One region of the Embleya sp. NPDC020886 genome, then DNA from elsewhere that is predicted to be linked to it. Evidence: riboswitches for the same ligand, from Rfam matches in the RefSeq annotation. Region 1 holds a riboswitch; each other region holds the start of a gene.

Region 1 (4,658 bases):
CATCGGCGCGACCACCGCGGTCACCCTCGACCAGGCGGTGGAGCGGGTGCAGCTCATGCGCGACGCGGCGGCGGAGGTGAACCCCGACGTGCTGGTGCTGTGCCACGGCGGGCCGATCGCCGAACCCGAGGACGCCGCGTACGTGCTGGCCCACACCACCGGCGTGGTCGGCTTCTTCGGCGCCTCCAGCATGGAACGGCTGCCCACCGAGGTGGCCATCACCGAGCAGGCGCGGGCGTTCAAGAGCATCGCCGCGCGCTAGTTCCATCCGGCGCCGGCGCGCCGGACGCACCGGGCACCACCGGCAGGACCCACATCCACCACACGATCGTGAGGATTCGGCATGTACAAGCTGACCGTGCTCTATGGCCACCCCGAGGACCCGGCGGCGTTCGACACCTATTACTGGGAGAAGCACGTCCCGCTCGCCCGCACCATGCCCGGGTTGACCGGCTGGACCATCGGCAAGTGCGAACCGGATCCGTCCGGCGCGCAGCCGCCCTATTACCTGGTGGTCGGGCTGTACGCACCGACCCGCGCCGGTATCGAAGCGACCCTGGATTCGCCGGAGGGGCGGGCCACGGTGGCCGACGTCGCCAATTTCGCGACCGGCGGGGCGACGTTCCTGTGGGACGAGGAGCGGGTAGTCGTACCTGTGGAGCTGCCCGCGACGGAATAGCTCGTCGCTGAAGCACGGGTGAGCACGCGGCTGCGCACCGTGGACGTCGAAGCCGTGACCTGCGGGGTTGGCGACATATCGGGCAAATCGGCGTTATTCCGCCCTATGGGGCACCTCACAAATCGCCCGAAATGTTTGCCAACCCGGCGGAGCGGTGCGTAGCTTCGTGGTTGTTCGCACAAGCGGACTCCCCGGGTGGTACGCCGAATCCTGCCGCCGCCCGAGGGAAGCAGTCGATATCGACTGGCGGCAGGAGCGGGGGAACCAAGTGAGTGCCGACATCGGCCACGTCGATGTCTGGGGTGAAGCCATGCCTGTTGCAGGCGAGGCCGGGCCAATCGTCCGAACCCGACAGCTAACTTCGTAGGCGCCCGACGAGGTAATAAATGACCTTCCGTGCCATCACCGCTCCCGTTCGCTCGCTCTCTCGTGGCCGTCGCGCCGGCATCGCCGTCGCCGCCGGTGCGGGTCTCGTCCTTCCCCTCGTGGGCATGACGGGCAGCGCGAGCGCCGCGACCTCGTCCACGTGGGACGCGGTCGCCCAGTGCGAGAGCACCGGGAACTGGGGTATCAACACGGGCAACGGCTTCTCCGGCGGTCTGCAGTTCACCCCGAGCACCTGGAACGCGTTCGGCGGCAGCCAGTACGCCTCCAGCGCCGCGCAGGCCACCAAGGACCAGCAGATCGCGGTCGCCGAGCGGGTCCTGGCGAGCCAGGGTCCGGGCGCCTGGCCGGTCTGCTCGCAGAAGGCCGGCCTGGGCAAGGGCGGCAACGCCTCCGCCACGGCCGACTCCGCGACCACCGGCAAGACCAAGAGCAAGGTCGAGCCGAAGGCCGCACCCAAGGCCGAGTCCGTGACCGAGAACGCGCCGAAGACCTCCACCGGCAACGCGCCGAAGGTCCAGGTGCAGGACAAGCAGGACAAGCAGGACGCGCCGAAGTCGGCCGCGACCAAGCAGACTTCGGGTTCCGGCAAGTACACCGTCAAGGCCGGTGACACGCTCTCCGGCGTCGCCGCGAAGCTCGGCGTCAAGGGTGGCTACAAGGCCCTGTACGCCGCGAACGCGGGCGTCATCGGGGGCAACCCCCACCTGATCTCGGTGGGCACCCAGCTCGCCGTCTGATCCAGCGTCACCACGTAGGCCCCGCCGAGTACTTCGGCGGGGCCTACGCCCGTTTCGGGGCAACGGTCAGGCGCGGGCGGGCTGTTCCGCCGGCGGTGCGGGTCGTTCGTCGGCGGTCGGGGAGGCGGGCCGGCCGGCGGCCTCGGTCCGAGCGGACCCGGTGTGGTTGAGCAGCAGGTTGAGCAGGACCGCGACGATCGAGCCGGCCGATATGCCGGACTCGGCGATCATCGCGACCTTGTCCGGGAACGCGTGGTAGAAGTCCGCGAACGCGATCGGGAAGACGCCGAAGGCCAGGGCCACCGCGACGATCAGCGCGTTGGAGCCGGCGTTCAGGTCGGCCCTGCCCAGGTGGTGGGGCGGCCACTCCGGCATACACCGTGGCCACGTGTTGCAGGGCGCCGGCCGGCATTCGCCCCGGCGGCAGGATCTCGTCCACGGGATGCACGGGCGCCGCCCCGCCGGCGGGCGGCCCGCCCGGCGCCTCGGCCGCGTTCTCGCCGGCAACGGTCTTCCTGGTGGTTCTCCGGCCCATGATCGGTGCCTCCACATCGGGTGCCGTCGCGGGACGGCCCGGCCCATCGGACATGCGGGATCGCAGGATCGTTCGCGGGATCGGGCAGCGGGAGTGGATGCGGATCCGGGGGCGCTCCCTGGCCAATATTCCGCTATACGGAATCGGTATTCCGTCAAGAAGAACGAAACTGTAGGGACGGGCCGGATCGACGGTCAACAGCCACAGACCTCGGCGACCGGGTCGGCGAAATCTTGTGCCTTCCTCCGGAGGCGCCGGATGCACCGCCGCCGCGCCCGGGAGATGATCGAACAGGGTCGCCCGGCAATCTCAACTTATTCGGGCAAAACATACCCACGACGATAAGATTGCGTTTGGAAGGGCCTTGCGGCGTTAAAATCTTTTGACATAGGTTCGCCTGACCGTGGTTCCTGCTTTCTCCTGAGAGGGTTCCATGTCGAACATGACCCGCGTAGCCGTCCGTACCGCCGTCGATCACCCGCTGTGGCCCGTGCTCAAACGGTCCGTCGCCGACCTGCGTCCGTTGCAGGCCGAGGACGGTTCGATCGAGCCGTCCGGGCACGCGTCCGCCCGGGCGCTGGTGGCCGACATCACCTCCTCGATCACCGGGCTCGCACCGCTGTTCCCGCACGACGAGGCGTACCTCGATGCCGTCGTGGCCGACTTCCGGCGCTGGTCGGCGGACGGTTTCGGCCGCCCCGACTTCCTGGACTCGCTCGTCGCGTTTCGCCCGGAGCGGGACCGGCGGGACGGGCTGGAGCACCTCGTCGTGTTCCCGATGAACACCCAGAACGGCAACCCGAAGCGCAACGTCGAGGCGGTGCTGCTGCGGGTGGTGTGGCCGCAGTGGCTGGCCGAGTTGGAGGCCGGGCGCTACGACAACGCGATGTTCGTGCCGATCGCGTTCGTCGACTTCACCGACGGCTACGACACCGACTCTGCGGTGCTCTTCCCGGAGACGGTGGCCGTGCGCGAGGTGCCGCGGTACACCTGGGGCGGCATCTTCTGCGACCGCGAGGCGGCTCGCTTCCGTCGGGTCGGCGCCGCCGCGGCGCGCACGCTCGGCCTGGAACTTCCGCCGGAGGCGGCGGAGTTGGTGCAGAGCCAGCAACTCGCCCAGGACGCGTTCGTGTTGTGGGACCTGATCCACGACCGCAGCCACATGCGCGGTCCGATGCCGTTCGACCCGTTCATGATCAAGCAGCGGATGCCGTTCTGGATGTACGCGCTGGAGGAGCTGCGGTGTGACCTGACCGCGTTCCGCGAGGCGGTGCGACTGGCCGAGGAGGGCGTGTCGACCGCTCGTTCGGTGCAGTACGCGGTGATCTTCGACCGGCTGTTCCGCTTCCCGGTCACCGGCGGCCGGGTGCGCAACTACGACGGGTTGGGCGGCCAACTGTTGTTCGCCTACCTGCATCGCGCGGGTGTGGTCGAGTGGGCGGACAATCGGCTCACCGTGGACTGGGATCGGATCACCGACGCGGTGCTCGGGCTCTACGACGAGGTGGACCGGCTCTACCGCGCGGGGGTGGATCGCTCGAAGGTCGGCCACTGGCTGGCCGGTTACGCGCTGGTCGCCGAGTACGTGCAGCCGCACCCCGGTTCGGTGTGGGCCAAGGGAGCCGCCGCGCTGCCGATCGACGGGCCGCCGAAGGCGCTCGTGGACGCGGTGTTGCCGGACGAGTTCCCGCTGAGCATGTTCTACGAGGCGCTCAACCGGCGACTGCGCGAGGTGATCGCCTCGACCCGGGGGATCACCGCGGACAGCCCCGCGCAGGATTCGACCGAGCGGGCGGCCGAGGCGTCGTGACGGCCAACGGCGCGGCGAACGACACGGTGAACGAGGAGTGGGTGCGATGAACGGTCTCGACGGTGCGGTGATCGCGGTCGCCGGCGCGGGTGGGCCCGCCGGCCACGCGGTGCTCGCGCGGCTGACGCGGGCCGGTGCGCACGTGTACGGCGCGGACGCGAACGCCGAGCGGTTGCGCGACAGCGTGGACGCGGCGCCCGGGGCCCGCGGCGCGGTGGTGGATCTGCTGGACGCGGCCGCCACCCGCCGATGGGCGGCGGACGTCGAGCGCGAGCACGGTCGGGTGGACGGCCTCGTGCACCTGGTCGGCGGGTGGCGCGGGGGCAAGAAGTTCGGCGACAACTCGCTCGACGACTGGGCCTTCCTGCACGACCTGCTCGTGCGCACCGTGCAGCACACCAGCCTCGCCTTCCACGAGGCGCTCGCCCGCAGTGCGAACGGGCGCTTCGTGTTGGTCTCCGCGGCGGCGGCCGGCCGGCCGACCCAGGGCAACGCGGGCTACGCGGCGGC
Region 2 (4,658 bases), on a different contig from region 1:
GCATCTCGGCGGCGGCCTTGTTGGTGAAGGTGATCGCCAGGATCTCGCCGGGGTGCGCACCGCGCGCGGCGAGCAGGTGGGCGATGCGATGGGTCAACACGCGGGTCTTGCCGGAGCCCGCGCCGGCCACGATGAGCAGCGGGGTCCCTTCGTGGACGACCGCGGCGCGCTGTTGCGGGTTCATCCCGTCGAGCAACCGGGCCGGATCGACCACCGGGCGCGGGGCGCCGTTGCGGTAGTAGGCGTCGCGCGGCTCGGCCGGCGGCGCGTACTGCCCTTCGTAGAGGTCGTCCGGATAGTCCTCCGGCAGGCCGTATACCTGGTTGTCGTCCGGCTCGGGCGGCAGCGGGATGTCGTCCGCGGGGCTCGTGGGGGACTTCTTGGCCGCGGTCTCGAAACCGGGCAGGGGGATGTCGTCGAAGAGGCTGCTCATCGTTCCCCGAGTCTAGGTGGGTAACAAGCGAGTCGTGCTCGGCCCTTTGTACCGAGCGAGGATCGTCGCGCCGACGACGGGTTTCCCGTCGTCGGGTCGACCGGATCAAGGAGTACATCGTGCTGGACGATCGCGACGTGGAGCGGGTTCTGGTGCTGGCCGCGCACCCCGACGACATCGATTACGGGGCGGCCGGGACGGTGGCGACCTGGACCGAGGCCGGGATCGAGGTGAGCTATTGCCTGGTCACCGACGGGGACGCGGGCGGCTTCGACCCGGCGGTGCCGCGGTCCGAGATCGGCGGGATCCGGCGGGCCGAGCAGAGCGCGGCGGCGGCGCACGTGGGGGTGCGGCGGTTGTACTGGCTCGGCCATCCGGACGGGCGGCTGGCGGCGACCTTCGAGCTGCGGCGCGACATCACCCGGGTGATCCGGCAGGTGCGACCGCAGCGCATGGTGATCCCGAGCCCGGAGCGGGACTGGAACCGGCTCGCGCCCAGTCATCCGGATCATCTGGAGGCGGGCGAGGCGGCGATGCGGGCGATCTATCCGGACGCCCGGAATCCGTTCGCGCACCCCGAGCTGCTGGAGGTGGAGGGGCTGAAGGAGTGGACCGTGTCGGAGACGTGGTTGTCGCCGACGCCGGCACCGGATCACGCGGTCGAGGTGAGCGCGGTGTTCGAACGCAAGATGGCGGCGCTGTTGTCGCACGCGAGTCAGACGAGTCACCTGTCCGGGCTGCGCGAGCAGGTCGCCGGGATGCTCACCGGCAACGCCGAGCGCTTCGGGCTGGGGGCGGGGCTGATGGCCGAGGTGTTCCGGGTGGTGGACACCCGGTAGGGCGGGGCGGCCCGGGCCTCAGGTCCACATGACCGCGATGGCGATGTTCGCCACGGTCAACAGGCCGATCGCGCCGAGCACCTTCGAGGACACCCGGTCCGCGGCGCGATTGCCCCAGACCAGCAGCAGGATGGCCAGCAGGATCACCAGCTTGGTGCCGATCTTGGCGTTGTCCACGTCCTTGTCCAGACCCGCCTGGACCACGCCGACCAGCGCCAGGCCGGTGACCAGCATGGTCAGCGCGCCGTGCGTCATCGCGGGCACGATCCGCCCGTCGCCGGTGCGCAGCGCGGACATCTGGGTGAGGAAGCCGCCGAGCAGGGACGCGATGCCCACGATGTGCAGGATCAGCAGGATCTGCCGCAGAACGTCCACGTCGTACAACTCCTCGTCGACCGTCGCGCGGCATCCGGGACGCCGCTGCAGTTGCCGCCGCAGCTTAGCCGGCGGCCGGTCGATGATCATCGGCGGGTCATATGCCGGCAATATTCGCCAAATCGACTCAAGATCGACTTTCGGGAATCCGGGCGCTTTTCCCGTGATACGCGGAGAAGGAAACGGCGGTATTGGTAAAGTTTTGGCAATGCAGGGGCCAATGGTGATGGTCGTGACACGGCTGTGACTAGTGTTCTCCGACAGGCGATCGGACTCGACGTCGGCCACCCGGTCGGCACGATCGCCTCCGCCGAATTCGGGGACGTCTTTCGGTGATGTCGGGCAACCGCCGTCACCGCGATGCGAAGCCGGAACCGGGGACCCTCGCAGTCCCTGGGGTGAATCGGTGCTCCGGCACCGTAGGGCGCCTTCTTCCGCCCGAACCCGTCAGCTAACCCGGTAGGCGGCCGAGGAAGGAGACCCGCCACCAGTGGCGTCCCAACGTCGACCCGGGCAGCACCGCAAGCCCAAGCCGCGCACCGCCGTGCGTACCGCAGCGACCGTCGTCACGGCCGCGGCGACCATGACCGGCGTGATGACCTTCGCCGGCACCGCGAGCGCGGATCCCGCGCAGACGTTCCAGCAGACCAAGGATCGCGTCAACCAACTGCACAGCGACGTGGTCAAGGCCACCGACGCCGCCAACGGCGTCGAGGAGCAGATCACCAAGCAGCAGGGCACCGCGAACCAGACCCAGGCCCGGATCACCGAGGAACAGACCGCGCTGAACGCCCTGCGCGACCAGATCGGTGTCCTGGCGGCCAACCAGTACCGCACCGGCGGCCTGCCCCCGTCGCTCTCGCTCGCGCTCAGCGGCGACCCCGAGGGCTACCTGCAGAAGTCGCAGATGATGTCCCAGCTCGACGGCCAGCAGGCCGCCAAGCTGAAGCAGATCGCGGCGCAGGCCCGCGTCCTCCAGCAGGACCGCACCGAGGCGTCCGCGCAGCTCGCCGATCTGGAGAAGCTGCGCACCGAGCTGAACAAGAACAAGACCGACATCCAGGCCAAGCTGGCCGAGGCGAACCGACTTCTGAACACGCTCACCGAGCAGCAGAAGAAGGACGTCCTGGACTCGGACGAGCACGCGAACGACTCCACCTCGCGGAACAACGACCGCAGCTCGCGGGACAAGGACAAGGAAACGCCGCCGGCGACCAACATCCCGGCCTCCGGCCGGGCCCAGGCCGCGATCAACTTCGCGTTGGCGCAGATCGGCAAGCCGTACGTCTCCGGCGCCGAGGGCCCCGGCTCGTACGACTGCTCGGGCCTGACCCAGGCGTCCTGGAAGGCCGCGAACGTCTCGCTCACCCGCACCACCTGGACCCAGATCAACGACGGTCCGCGGATCGCCAAGAGCGCCCTGCAGCCGGGCGACCTGGTCTTCTTCTACTCGGACAACCGGCACGTGGGCATGTACATCGGCAACGGCCAGATCGTGCACGCCCCGCGACCGGGCAAGACCGTGACCAAGGCCCCGCTCGACTCGATGCCGTTCCTCGCGGCCATTCGACCCGGCTAGGTCCATCGGTCGCCCGTACCATCACGACGGCGCCCTCCCGCGGATTCGTTCGCGGGAGGGCGCCGTCGTGTGTGCCGGGTGTCGGTGCTCGCTCAGACCAGCCGACGGTCGGTCGCCCAGCGGGTCAGTTCGTGCCGGTTGGACAACTGCAACTTGCGCAGTACGGCGGACACATGGGTCTCCACCGTCTTGACCGAGATGACCAACCGCCGGGCGATCTCCTTGTACGCGTAGCCGCGGGCGATCAGCCGCAACACCTCGCGCTCGCGCTGGGTGAGCCGGTCCAGGTCCTCGTCGATCGGCGGTACGTCGGTGGCCGCGAAGGCGTCCAGCACGAAGCCCGCCAGGCGCGGCGAGAACACCGCGTCGCCCTCGCCGACCCGGCCGATCGCCCGGATCAGCTCGTCGCCGGTGATCGACTTGGTCACGTAGCCCCGGGCCCCGCCGCGAATCACCCCGATCACGTCGTCGGCGGCGTCCGACACCGACAGCGCGAGGAAGCGCACGGCCGGGATCAGCGACGCGCACTGGCGCAGCACCTCGACCCCGCCGCCGCCGGGCAGGTGCACGTCCAGGAGCACCACCTCGGGGCGGGTCTCGGTGACCACGGCCACCGCGCTCGCCACGTCGTCGGCCTCGCCGACCACCTCGACGGCCTCGCCGATCTCGGCGCGCACGCCGGTCCGGAACATCCGGTGGTCGTCGACCAGGACCACCCGGGTGCGGGCCGTCCCCTCGGGGTGCTCGGTGCTGCTCTCGGTGGCGTTCACGTGTTCGTCCTTCCCACAGCGGCCCGGCCGGCCTCGGCGCGGCGCATCTCCAGCTCGACCTCGGTGCCCTCGCCGGGTTCGCTGCGGATGTGTGCGGCGCCCCCGTTGCGGCGCATGCGCCCGAGCACGGACTCTCGCACACCCAGCCGGTCGGCGGGCACGGTGTCCGGGTCGAATCCGGGTCCGCGGTCTCGAACGAAGACCGTCACCGTGTCCTCGTCGACCTCGCCGAACACCGAGATCGCCGCGCCGCCCGCGTACTTCGCCGCGTTGACCATCGCCTCGCGGGCGGCGGCCACCAGCGCGGCCAGCTTGTCCTCCACCGGACAGTCGCCGACGCAGACCACCTCGATCGACACGCCGTGCGCGTCCTCGACCTCGGCGGCCGTCGAGCGCAGCGCGGCGGCGAAGGTGCGGTCCGGCTCCTCGCCGTCGGGGCGGTACAACCACGCCCGCAGCTCGCGCTCCTGGGCCCGGGCCAACCGGGCCACCTCGCGCGGATCCTCGACCTGGCGCTGGATCAGGGTCAGCGTGTGCAGCACCGAGTCGTGCACGTGCGCGGCCACCTCGGCCCGCTCCTGGGCCCGGATCCGGGCCCGGCGCTCGGCGCCCAGCTCGCGGGTCTGGCGCAGCAGATACGGGCCGAAGATGACCAGCAGGCC
Region 3 (4,658 bases), on a different contig from region 1:
CGCGGTTGGGGAATGGTGGCCCCGAACGGACGACGCTCGGCAGCCGTACCCAGGTCGGCGAGTGCCTCGGCGGCCTCGGCGAGCACAGCGGTGGGAGCGGAGTCCCTCTTCAACCCGCGCCAGACGAACGCCTCACGTTCCGCCGCCGGCCGCCAGGCCCGGCCGACGGCGCCCGCCGCCGCCACGATCGACCCCAGGTGTCCGGCTTCGAGTCGGCGGATCGTGTCGGTGCTCCGCGCGCCGAGGGTGAGTTGCGGCGTGTCCGCCTGCTCCAGCAGCACCAGGCGGCCCAGGACGTCGTGCAGGGAACGGCCGAGCGGTTCACGGGTGTGGTTCATCGCCGCCGCATAGGCGGACAGCTCCTCGCGCAGGCGACGGGCCCGATCGAGTTCGTGCTCGGCCGCCCCGGTGATCCGTACCTCGGTGGTCAGCACCCGCTCCAGCTCGGTCGCCACCGCCTTCTTGCCGGTGTCACCGCTGTGCAGGGCCATTACGAAGTCCCCGAGGCCGACACCTCGGAGCCGATTGCGGACGACGTCGAGCGCCGCGGCCTTCTCGCTGACGAACAGAACGGACCGGCCGGCATGCATGAGTGCGGCGATCATGTTGGTGATCGTCTGGCTCTTGCCGGTACCGGGCGGACCGCTCATCACGAAGGAACGCCCGTCCAGCGCGGCCGCGATGCACTGCCGCTGCGAGGAGTCCGCGTTCAGCACGAGCGGGGTCCGCTCGGGCAGTTGGATCTCGTCGATGCGGTCGATCTCGGGCGGCTCGAAGTCGATCAGGTCGTCGGGCAGTCCCGCGTCGGGGCCGAGGCCGACGGCTCGCACCAGCGGATGGGCCAGGATGCGCTCCTCGTTCTGCTGGAGATCCTGGTACATGGCCTCCTTGTGCGACGAGAAGAGGCCGAGCACCACGCGGTCCTCGACCGACCAACCCTGCTGCGTGCCCGCGATCTCCCGGGCGGCCGACAGGACCGCGTCGGAATCGAGCACGTCGCAGTCGGCCACCGTGCTCCAGTCGACACCCAACTGCTCCAACTTGACCGCGAGCGCGGGATTGTGGATCCGGTCCTGGTCCTCCGCCAGGTGCAGTCGCGTCTGCCTCCGCGCGTCCCGACGAAGCTCCACAGGTACGAGCAGCAGCGGAGCAAAGCACGTCTCCGCGGCGCCCGCCTCCCGCCACTCCAACATGCCGACGCCCAGCCAGAGCACCCACAAGCCGTAGTCGATGTACATCTGACCCGACTTCTGCCGCAGTTGGTAGAGCGACGCGTCCAGCCCTGCCTGCGTGTTCTTCCGGGTCACCAGGCCGTCGGCACGACCGGTGCGGCCCGCCTCCGAACCCAGGTCGTACGCGAGGAAGGTCTCGGTGCCCGGTTCGGCCTCCTCCGCCTCCGTGCCTGCCTCGACCCGTCCGTCGGACTCGACGGGAGCGAACGGCCAGCCGCGAGCGAATCCGGCCAACACGGCGGCGGCGTCCGGCGCGACGACCTCCAGAGTGGCAATCCGGGTGTGCCGGAAGTTCAACAGCCGGTTCCGCCCGCCCAGGTCGAGCAGCGAGTCCCGCCAACCGCCCAGGACGCCCCTCAATCGCGCGAGCGCCGCGTCGTCCCCACTGCCAGGCTGCGCAACTCCGGCCGTTCGCGAACTCTGCATGCAGACGTACCTCCGAAGCGGATACGCACAGGAGGCACCCCACCTCGGCCCCCCGGCCGCAGTAAGTATTCAGTGCCGGCAGTCCGACGCACCAGTCACCCGAACAGCCGTCCCCATAAGGCCCATCGGACGATCGACGACTCCGAAACAACCACACCGTGAACCGCGTTCGCGGCGCGTGGCTTCGGCTTTATCGCGCACCGCCGCGGCCCCGAAGCCGACGCGACAACCCCTGCGGCCCACAGCTCTGCGGACGACCAATTTCTCACGTTCGGTGACATCGATGGAGTTGGGCCGGCGGCTGATCCACGCCGCCAATCATTGCCAAATCGGTCCAAGATCGATTTTCGGGCATCCGCGCGCTTTTCCCGTAATAAGCGGAGAATGAAACGGAAGTCTTGGTAAAGTTTTGGCAATGCAGAGGCTCCCGGTGCCGACCGTGACACCCCTGTGACTATCGTTCTGCGATAAGGCGATCGGTTCGACGTCGGCCATCCCGGTCGACACGATCGCCTCCGCCGAATTCGGGGACGAGTTTTGGTGACGGTGAGTGATCGCCGTCGTTGCGACGCGAAGCCGGAACCGGGGACCCTCGCAGTCCCTGGGGTGAATCGGTGCCTCGGCACCGTAGGGCGTCTTCTTCCGCCCGAACCCGTCAGCTAACCCGGTAGGCGGCCGAGGAAGGAGACCCGCCACCAGTGGCGACCCAACGTCGATCCGGGCAGCACCGAAAGCCCAAGCCGCGCACCGCCGTGCGTACCGCAGCGACCGTCGTCACGGCCGCGGCGACGATGACCGGCGTGATGACCTTCGCCGGCACCGCGAGCGCCGACCCCGCGCAGTCGTTCCAGCAGACCAAGGATCGCGTCAACCAACTGCACAGCGAAGTGATCAAGGCCACCGAAGCCGCCAACGGCGTCGACGAGCAGATCACCAAGCAGCAGGGCACGGCGAGCCAGACCCAGGCCCGGATCACCGAGGAACAGGCCGCGCTCAACACCCTGCGCGACCAGATCGGTGTCCTGGCGGCCAACCAGTACCGCACCGGCGGCCTGCCCCCGTCGCTCTCGCTCGCGCTCAGCGGCGACCCCGAGGGCTACCTGCAGAAGTCGCAGATGATGTCCCAGCTCGACGGCCAGCAGGCCGCCAAGCTGAAGCAGATCGCGGCGCAGGCCCGCGTCCTCCAGCAGGACCGCACCGAGGCCACCGCGCAGCTCTCCGCGCTGGAAAAGCTGCGCACCGAGCTGAACACGCACAAGAACGAGATCCAGACCAAGCTCGCCGAGGCCCAGCGGCTGCTGAACACGCTGGACAAGAAGCAGCAGGACGAGATCCTCAACTCGAACGAGCACAAGAACGACACCGGTGCGCGAAGCGACGCCGACCGCAGCTCGCGGGACAAGCCGGACTCGCCGCCGCCGGCGACCAACATCCCGGCCTCCGGCCGGGCCCAGGCCGCGATCAACTTCGCGCTGGCGCAGATCGGCAAGCCGTACGCGCCCCGGGGCGTGGGTCCCGGCTCGTACGACTGCTCGGGCCTGACCCAGGCGTCCTGGAGGGCGGCGAACGTCTCGCTCAGCCGCACCACCTGGACCCAGGTCAACGACGGTCCCAGGATCGCCAAGAGCGCCCTCCAGCCGGGCGACCTGGTGTTCTACTTCTCGGACAACTCGCACGTGGGCATGTACATCGGCAACGGCCAGATCGTGCACGCCCCGCGACCGGGCAAGAACGTAACCAAGGCCCCGCTCGACTCGATGCCCTTCTACGCGGCCATTCGCCCCAGCTGACCCCCCGCGCACACAATGCCCCCGGCCGGAAACCCGGCCGGGGTTTTGCATACCCCGGCCCGTCCGAGCGCCGATTCGTCGACACATCACGCCCGGACCGACCCCGAAAATGCAAAAGGCCCAGATCAGAAACCAACTGACCTGGGCCTTCGAGGAGCCGCCTAAGGGAGTCGAACCCTTGACCTACGCATTACGAGTGCGTCGCTCTAGCCGACTGAGCTAAGGCGGCTTGTCGGTCCACCTTGAAGGTGGCGACAGGGAATGAGTGTACACACCCGTCGGGGTGGTCCACACGCGGCTTTGGCGGGGGTCAGCGGCAGGTCTTGCCCTTGGTGGGGACGGTGCCCTGAGTGAGGTAGTCGACCACCGTGCGGTCGACGCAGTCGCTGCCTCGGCCGAAGGCGGTGTGGCCGTCGCCGTCGTAGGTCAGGAGGCTGCCGGAGGCCAGTTGGCCGGCCAGGGACTGGGCCCAGGAGTACGGCGTGGCCGGGTCGCGGGTGGTGCCGACGACCAGGATCGGGGCGGCGCCCTCGGCCCTGATCGGGTGCGGCCGGCCGGTCGGCGGGGTCGGCCAGGAGGCGCAGGTCAGGCCCGCCCAGGCGAGGTTGCGGCCGAAGGTCGGCGAGTCGGCCAGGTAGCCGGGCAGCTCCCGCTCGACGTCCTCGCGGGACGTCGCGGCCGGCGGCGCGTCCAGGCAGTTCACCGCCGCGTTGGCGGCCATCAGGTTCTTGTACTTTCCGTCCGGACCACGCTCGTAGTACTGGTCGTTGAGTTCGAGCAGCGGCTGCCCGTCGCCGCGCAGCGCGGCCTCCAGCGCCTGTCGCAGATCCGGCCACTGGTCCTTGGAGTACAGCGGCGACAGGATGCCCGTGGTCGCGATCGACTCGGTGACCCTGCGGGTCCCGTCGCCGGACAGCGGGCGGGCGTCGAGCTGTTGGAGCAGGCCGCGGATCCTGGCCAGTCCGGCCTCGCGGGTCGCGCCGAGAGAGCACGAGCCGCCGCCGACGCAGTTGTCCAGGAACGCCGCCAGCGCGGTCTCGAAGCCGCCGCCCTGCACCTTGTTGGCGGCCACCGCCGGCTGGCTCGGATCCATCGCGCCGTCCAGGACCAGCCGGCCGACCCGCTTGGGGTACAGCTCGGCGTACGTCGCCCCGAGGAAGGTCCCGTACGACGCGCCCAGGTAGTAGAGCTTCGCGTCGCCGAGGGCCGC
Region 4 (4,658 bases), on a different contig from region 1:
CGCCAGTGGCAACACCACCCGCCGCTCGATCAGGTTCTTCTCCACCTCCATGCCGGCCACCTTCGACCACAGGTCGCCCGGCAACATCCGCCCGCCGAGCCGGTCCAGGGTTTCCGCCGCATGGTCGTCGACCGGCTCGACCTTCTCGAAGTAGGCCACCGCCGGCCGCCGTTCGTAGCCCGCGTTGCGCAGCCCCAACTCGCGCGAGTCCTCCTCGGGCAGCACGTAGGCGATCCGGCGCACCCGGTCCTCGACCAACCGGCGTTCCAGCGCGAGCAGCAGCGTACTGGTCAGCCCCAGGCCGCGCGCGGGTGGCGAGATGGCGATCCGCATCACCCAGGCCCGCCCCTCGGAGACCGTGGCCAGCGCCGCACCGACCACCGCGCCGTCCCGCCGGGCAACCACCGCCGGCTGTCGCGAAGTCAGCGCGTTGATGCACTCCGACAGCGAGAAGACCGACTCCTGGCCGAGTTCGGTCGTGGTGTCGATCAGGTGCACCACCGCCGCGAGGTCCTCCTCGCGATAGTCCTGTATGAGCCAGACCATGAACAGCTCCATCCGTGGATCGAGTGCCTCGACGAGTGGCACACACTAGGGAGCAGCGCCCTGCCGCGAATGCGTCGTTGTGTACAAGTACGCGCCCGAACTTGGTCATCCTGCGGATGGACACGTCACCGGGGACCTGCACCACGCGTGCGGGACGTATCCCGGTGACCACGCCCGAGGCCCGGGGCACAATGGCCTCGACCTCGTCCGCGCCGTCCGGCCCGCCCGGGCCGCCCGACCCCTACGGAGAACCGATGACCGTCTCGTCCGCGTCCGGCCCCGCCCACGCCTCCGGTGTCTTCCCGCTCGGCGGCGACCTGCCGGTGCACCGGCTCGGGTACGGCGCCATGCAACTCACCGGAACCGGTGTCTGGGGCGAACCAAAGGACCGCCAAGAGGCGATCCGGGTATTGCGCCGCGCCGTCGAACTGGGGGTGAATCTGATCGATACGGCCGACTCGTACGGCCCGTTCGTCAACGAACAACTCATCCGTGAGGCGCTGCACCCGTACGCCGAGGACGTGGTGATCGCCACCAAGGGCGGCTTCGCCCGCACCGGACCGGGCGAATGGCGCGCCCTGGGCCGGCCCGAATACCTGCGCCAGCAGACCGAACTGAGCCTGCGTCACCTCGGCCTGGAGCGGATCGACCTCTACCAGCTGCACCGGATCGACCCGCAGGTCCCGCTCGCGGACCAGCTCGGTGAACTCGGCGCGTTGCAGCAGGAGGGCAAGATCCGGCACATCGGCCTGTCCGAGGTCACCGTGGAGCAGTTGCGCGAGGCCCGGGAGATCGTCGAGATCGTCTCCGTGCAGAACCTGTACAACCTGGCCGACCGCAAGTCGGAGAGCGTGCTCGACTACGCGACGGCCGAGAACATCGCGTTCATCCCGTGGTTCCCGATCGCCACCGGCCAACTCGCGCGGCCGGGCGGTCCGTTGGAGCAGGTCGCCAAGGAACAGGGCGCCGCGCCCTCACAGTTGGCGCTGGCCTGGCTGCTGCACCGCTCCCCGGTCTTGCTGCCGATCCCGGGCACCTCCAGCGTCGCGCACCTGGAGGAGAACACCGAGGCGGCCCGAATCCGACTGTCCGACGAGCAGTTCGAGGCGCTGTCCGCCGCGGTCTGAGCCCGATCGCCGACCCGCCGGGTCGGCCGGAAACGATGTCGAGGGCGGCTGTTCGACCCGCGGGTCCGCGGTGTCGACGGCCGCCCTCGTCGGTATCGGCTCAGCCCGGTGCCGGGACGATCCGCACGCTCCACCCGTCCTCGATCTCGGCGCCGTCGATGGTGATCGCCTCCACCGTGCGCGACCTCGGGTCGATGTCGGCCACCACACCCTCACCCGCGTAGCGCGGATGGCCCGATGCGCCGACCTCGCCGGTGGCCTCGACCACCGCCGAGCGCACCGCCGGGCCCCGGGCGTCGGCGGCCATGTCCTGGTCGTTGAACGGGAAGATGGCAATCTCGAATCGTTCCATGCCCGCCCCCATGCCCCCACCCCCTCCGTCCCAAGCCACCCGATCGACGAGGTTGGCGGGCCTGAATACGGGGGGTGACCGGGGCCGGGCCCGAACGGGACCGGCCGCGCCCGGTGCCGCGAGCGTCCCGTCGCCGGGACCGCCGAGCCGATACGGCTCCCGGTCGCGCTCGACCGGGCACCCGCTACGAGGTCCCGGGAGGCCACCGCCGACAACCCCGAACGCGCCGCCCTGATGCAACGGGCCATCTCGACCCACCCGCGCCACGTACTCGGTATCGACGACGCCGGCCGGGCAGCGAAACAGCAGGCTCTGCCGGAGAGCGTCGCCCCCATGAGGCGGATCGAATCCAAGTGAAGCCCCGAGACGCGCACCACTTCCCGGCGGTCACAACCCCGGCGGAGACCGGGCCGGCAGGCAAATTGGGACGTATATATAGGGGTAATTCGGACACTCCGCTATCGAGCGCATGACGCACGTCACATCGCGCATACCGATGGTCAGGAACTCGTACGCAGCGTGAACCGAGTTTTCCGGAATTTCACCCATGGTGATTCCCCTATCGGCTCAGCGTGAGCAACTCGGGCACAATGCGTACCGCGTCCGGGACTTTAGGTCCCGATATTCCACGCTTACGTCCTGATTTTTCGGTTTCGGCGAATCGTGATGTTTGGTTCCCGGTCGGGGTGTGCGTAGCTTGGTGCTTCGCCACACCGGTCCGGTGCTCGGCGAAATGGTCTCCCGGTTCGCCGAATCCTGCCGCCGGAGCGAGGCCACGGTACGAAACCCGAAAGGCAGGAGCGGGGGAACCAAGTGGAATGCCGTCCCGGGCGTCTGTGACACAGACGCCCATTAGGACGGCTTGGGGTGAAGCCGTGCCCGTCCCTCTCACGAGGGCCGAACACGGCCGGGCGAGACTCTCCAGCCCGAATCCGACAGCTCACTTCGTAGGCGTGGGAGAAGGAAAATCTTCGTGCAGTCGTTCAACACCCCTGCCCGTATGCCCAAGAAGACGCGTCTCGCGCTCACCCTCGGAATGGCCGGCGCGATCGTCGCCGCCCCGCTGATCACCGGTCTCGCGACCGCCAACGCCGCCTCGGTCTCCACCTGGGACAAGGTCGCCATGGGCGAGAGCTCGGGCAACTGGCACATCAACACCGGCAACGGTTTCTACGGTGGCCTGCAGTTCACCCAGAGCACCTGGAACGAGTTCGGCGGTCAGCAGTACGCCCCGCGTGCCGACCTGGCCACCAAGGACCAGCAGATCGCCATCGCGGAGAAGGTCCTCGCCGTGCAGGGCCCCGGCGCGTGGCCGAACACCTCCGGCCCGGCGGGTCTGACCAAGGGCGGCGCCAAGCCCGCCGTCTCGCCGAGCACCAAGGCCGCCGGCTCGGCCAAGACCTCGGTCACGGTGGCCCCCAAGGCCGCCGAGAAGCCGGCCGAGTCCGCGCCGACCACCGCCCCGGCCCCGAAGATCGAGGTCGTCCCGGCCGCCGCGTCGACCACCTCCTCGTACTCCGTGGTCAAGGGTGACACCCTGTCCAAGATCGCCGCGGACAAGGCCGTCACCGGTGGTTGGCACAAGCTGTACGCCGACAACCGCGCCGTAATCGGTGGCAACCCGGACGTCATCCAGATCGGTCAGAAGCTCAAGCTGTCCGGCAAGGCCAAGGCCGCCACCGCCACCACCGCCACCGCCACCGCCAAGGCCGAGGTCGCGCCGAAGGCCGCGCCCAAGACCGAGACCACGACCACGACCACGTCGCAGGCCAAGCCCTCCGCGTCGGTGAAGGTCGCTCCGAAGACCACGGTCAAGGAGAAGGCCCCGGTCGCGACCAAGGGTGCCTCGGTCAAGGCCGGCAGCTCCTCGGTCAACGCCTCCGGCTACGTCGCTCCCGTGAGCGGCTCGCTGGGCACCGCGTTCGGCACCGGCGGCAAGCTGTGGTCCAGCGGCAGCCACACCGGCCAGGACTTCGTGGTCGGCACCGGCACCTCGGTGAAGGCGATCACCTCGGGCACCGTGGTCAGCGCCGGCAACGGTGGCGCCTACGGCAACGAGGTCGTCATCAAGCACGCGGACGGCAAGTACTCGCAGTACGCGCACCTGTCCAGCATCAGCGTTCGCGTGGGTGCCACGGTGAGCACCGGTCAGCAGATCGGCCTCTCCGGCGCGACCGGCAACGTGACCGGCCCGCACCTGCACTTCGAGATCCGCACCACCCCGAACTACGGCAGCGGCATCAACCCGGTCACCTACCTGCGCGCGCACGGCGTCAACCTCTGATCCGAGCGTCAACAGGCAGTAACCGCACGGCAACAGCCGCCGTGTAGTAGCCGCAGCCAGGGCCGGGCCCGTCGACCACGTGTCGACGGGCCCGGCCCTTTTCCGCGCCCGGACCCTTTCCGCGCCCGGCCCCCGGTGCGGCCGGATCGATCAGCCGCGAGCCGGATACCGCTTGGGCAGCGGCAGTCCGCGCGCGGCCAGCAACTCCCGCAACCGGTCCGGGTAGTCGGTGATCAGGCCGTCCACGCCGTCGTCCATCAACTTGGCCATGGTCGCCGGGTCGTCGATGGTCCACGGCACGACCTTGATGCCCCGCGCGTGCGCCCGGGCGACCATCTCCCGGGTCACG

Evidence for each region. Region 1 has a riboswitch for cyclic di-AMP ahead of ACH4U8_RS24945 (transglycosylase family protein). Riboswitches for the same ligand answer to the same signal wherever they lie in the genome.
Region 2: another riboswitch for cyclic di-AMP. It lies ahead of ACH4U8_RS06080 (NlpC/P60 family protein); the one in region 1 lies ahead of ACH4U8_RS24945 (transglycosylase family protein).
Region 3: another riboswitch for cyclic di-AMP. It lies ahead of ACH4U8_RS26880 (NlpC/P60 family protein); the one in region 1 lies ahead of ACH4U8_RS24945 (transglycosylase family protein).
Region 4: another riboswitch for cyclic di-AMP. It lies ahead of ACH4U8_RS32325 (transglycosylase family protein); the one in region 1 lies ahead of ACH4U8_RS24945 (transglycosylase family protein).

Annotation. Positions count from the first base shown of each region.
Region 1 covers NZ_JBIRRX010000007.1:188,732-193,389, forward strand. The annotation lists gene ACH4U8_RS24935 (phosphoenolpyruvate hydrolase family protein) at 1-262, shown strand, start outside; gene ACH4U8_RS24940 (EthD family reductase) at 344-679, shown strand; cyclic di-AMP (ydaO/yuaA leader) riboswitch at 871-1,065, shown strand; gene ACH4U8_RS24945 (transglycosylase family protein) at 1,171-1,803, shown strand; gene ACH4U8_RS24950 (hypothetical protein) at 1,870-2,178, opposite strand; gene ACH4U8_RS24955 (DUF6421 family protein) at 2,772-4,148, shown strand; gene ACH4U8_RS24960 (SDR family NAD(P)-dependent oxidoreductase) at 4,195-4,658, shown strand, end outside.
Region 2 covers NZ_JBIRRX010000001.1:1,436,481-1,441,138, reverse strand. The annotation lists gene pcrA (DNA helicase PcrA) at 1-433, opposite strand, end outside; gene ACH4U8_RS06090 (PIG-L deacetylase family protein) at 553-1,272, shown strand; gene ACH4U8_RS06085 (hypothetical protein) at 1,291-1,647, opposite strand; cyclic di-AMP (ydaO/yuaA leader) riboswitch at 1,985-2,128, shown strand; gene ACH4U8_RS06080 (NlpC/P60 family protein) at 2,138-3,226, shown strand; gene ACH4U8_RS06075 (response regulator transcription factor) at 3,319-3,996, opposite strand; gene ACH4U8_RS06070 (PspC domain-containing protein) at 3,993-4,658, opposite strand, start outside.
Region 3 covers NZ_JBIRRX010000008.1:156,089-160,746, reverse strand. The annotation lists gene ACH4U8_RS26885 (DUF3320 domain-containing protein) at 1-1,658, opposite strand, end outside; cyclic di-AMP (ydaO/yuaA leader) riboswitch at 2,204-2,347, shown strand; gene ACH4U8_RS26880 (NlpC/P60 family protein) at 2,357-3,448, shown strand; tRNA gene ACH4U8_RS26875 (tRNA-Thr) at 3,604-3,677, opposite strand; gene ACH4U8_RS26870 (alpha/beta hydrolase) at 3,759-4,658, opposite strand, start outside.
Region 4 covers NZ_JBIRRX010000011.1:158,801-163,458, reverse strand. The annotation lists gene ACH4U8_RS32340 (ATP-binding protein) at 1-546, opposite strand, end outside; gene ACH4U8_RS32335 (aldo/keto reductase) at 801-1,673, shown strand; gene ACH4U8_RS32330 (hypothetical protein) at 1,774-2,025, opposite strand; cyclic di-AMP (ydaO/yuaA leader) riboswitch at 2,763-2,994, shown strand; gene ACH4U8_RS32325 (transglycosylase family protein) at 3,026-4,309, shown strand; gene ACH4U8_RS32320 (glycerophosphodiester phosphodiesterase family protein) at 4,460-4,658, opposite strand, start outside.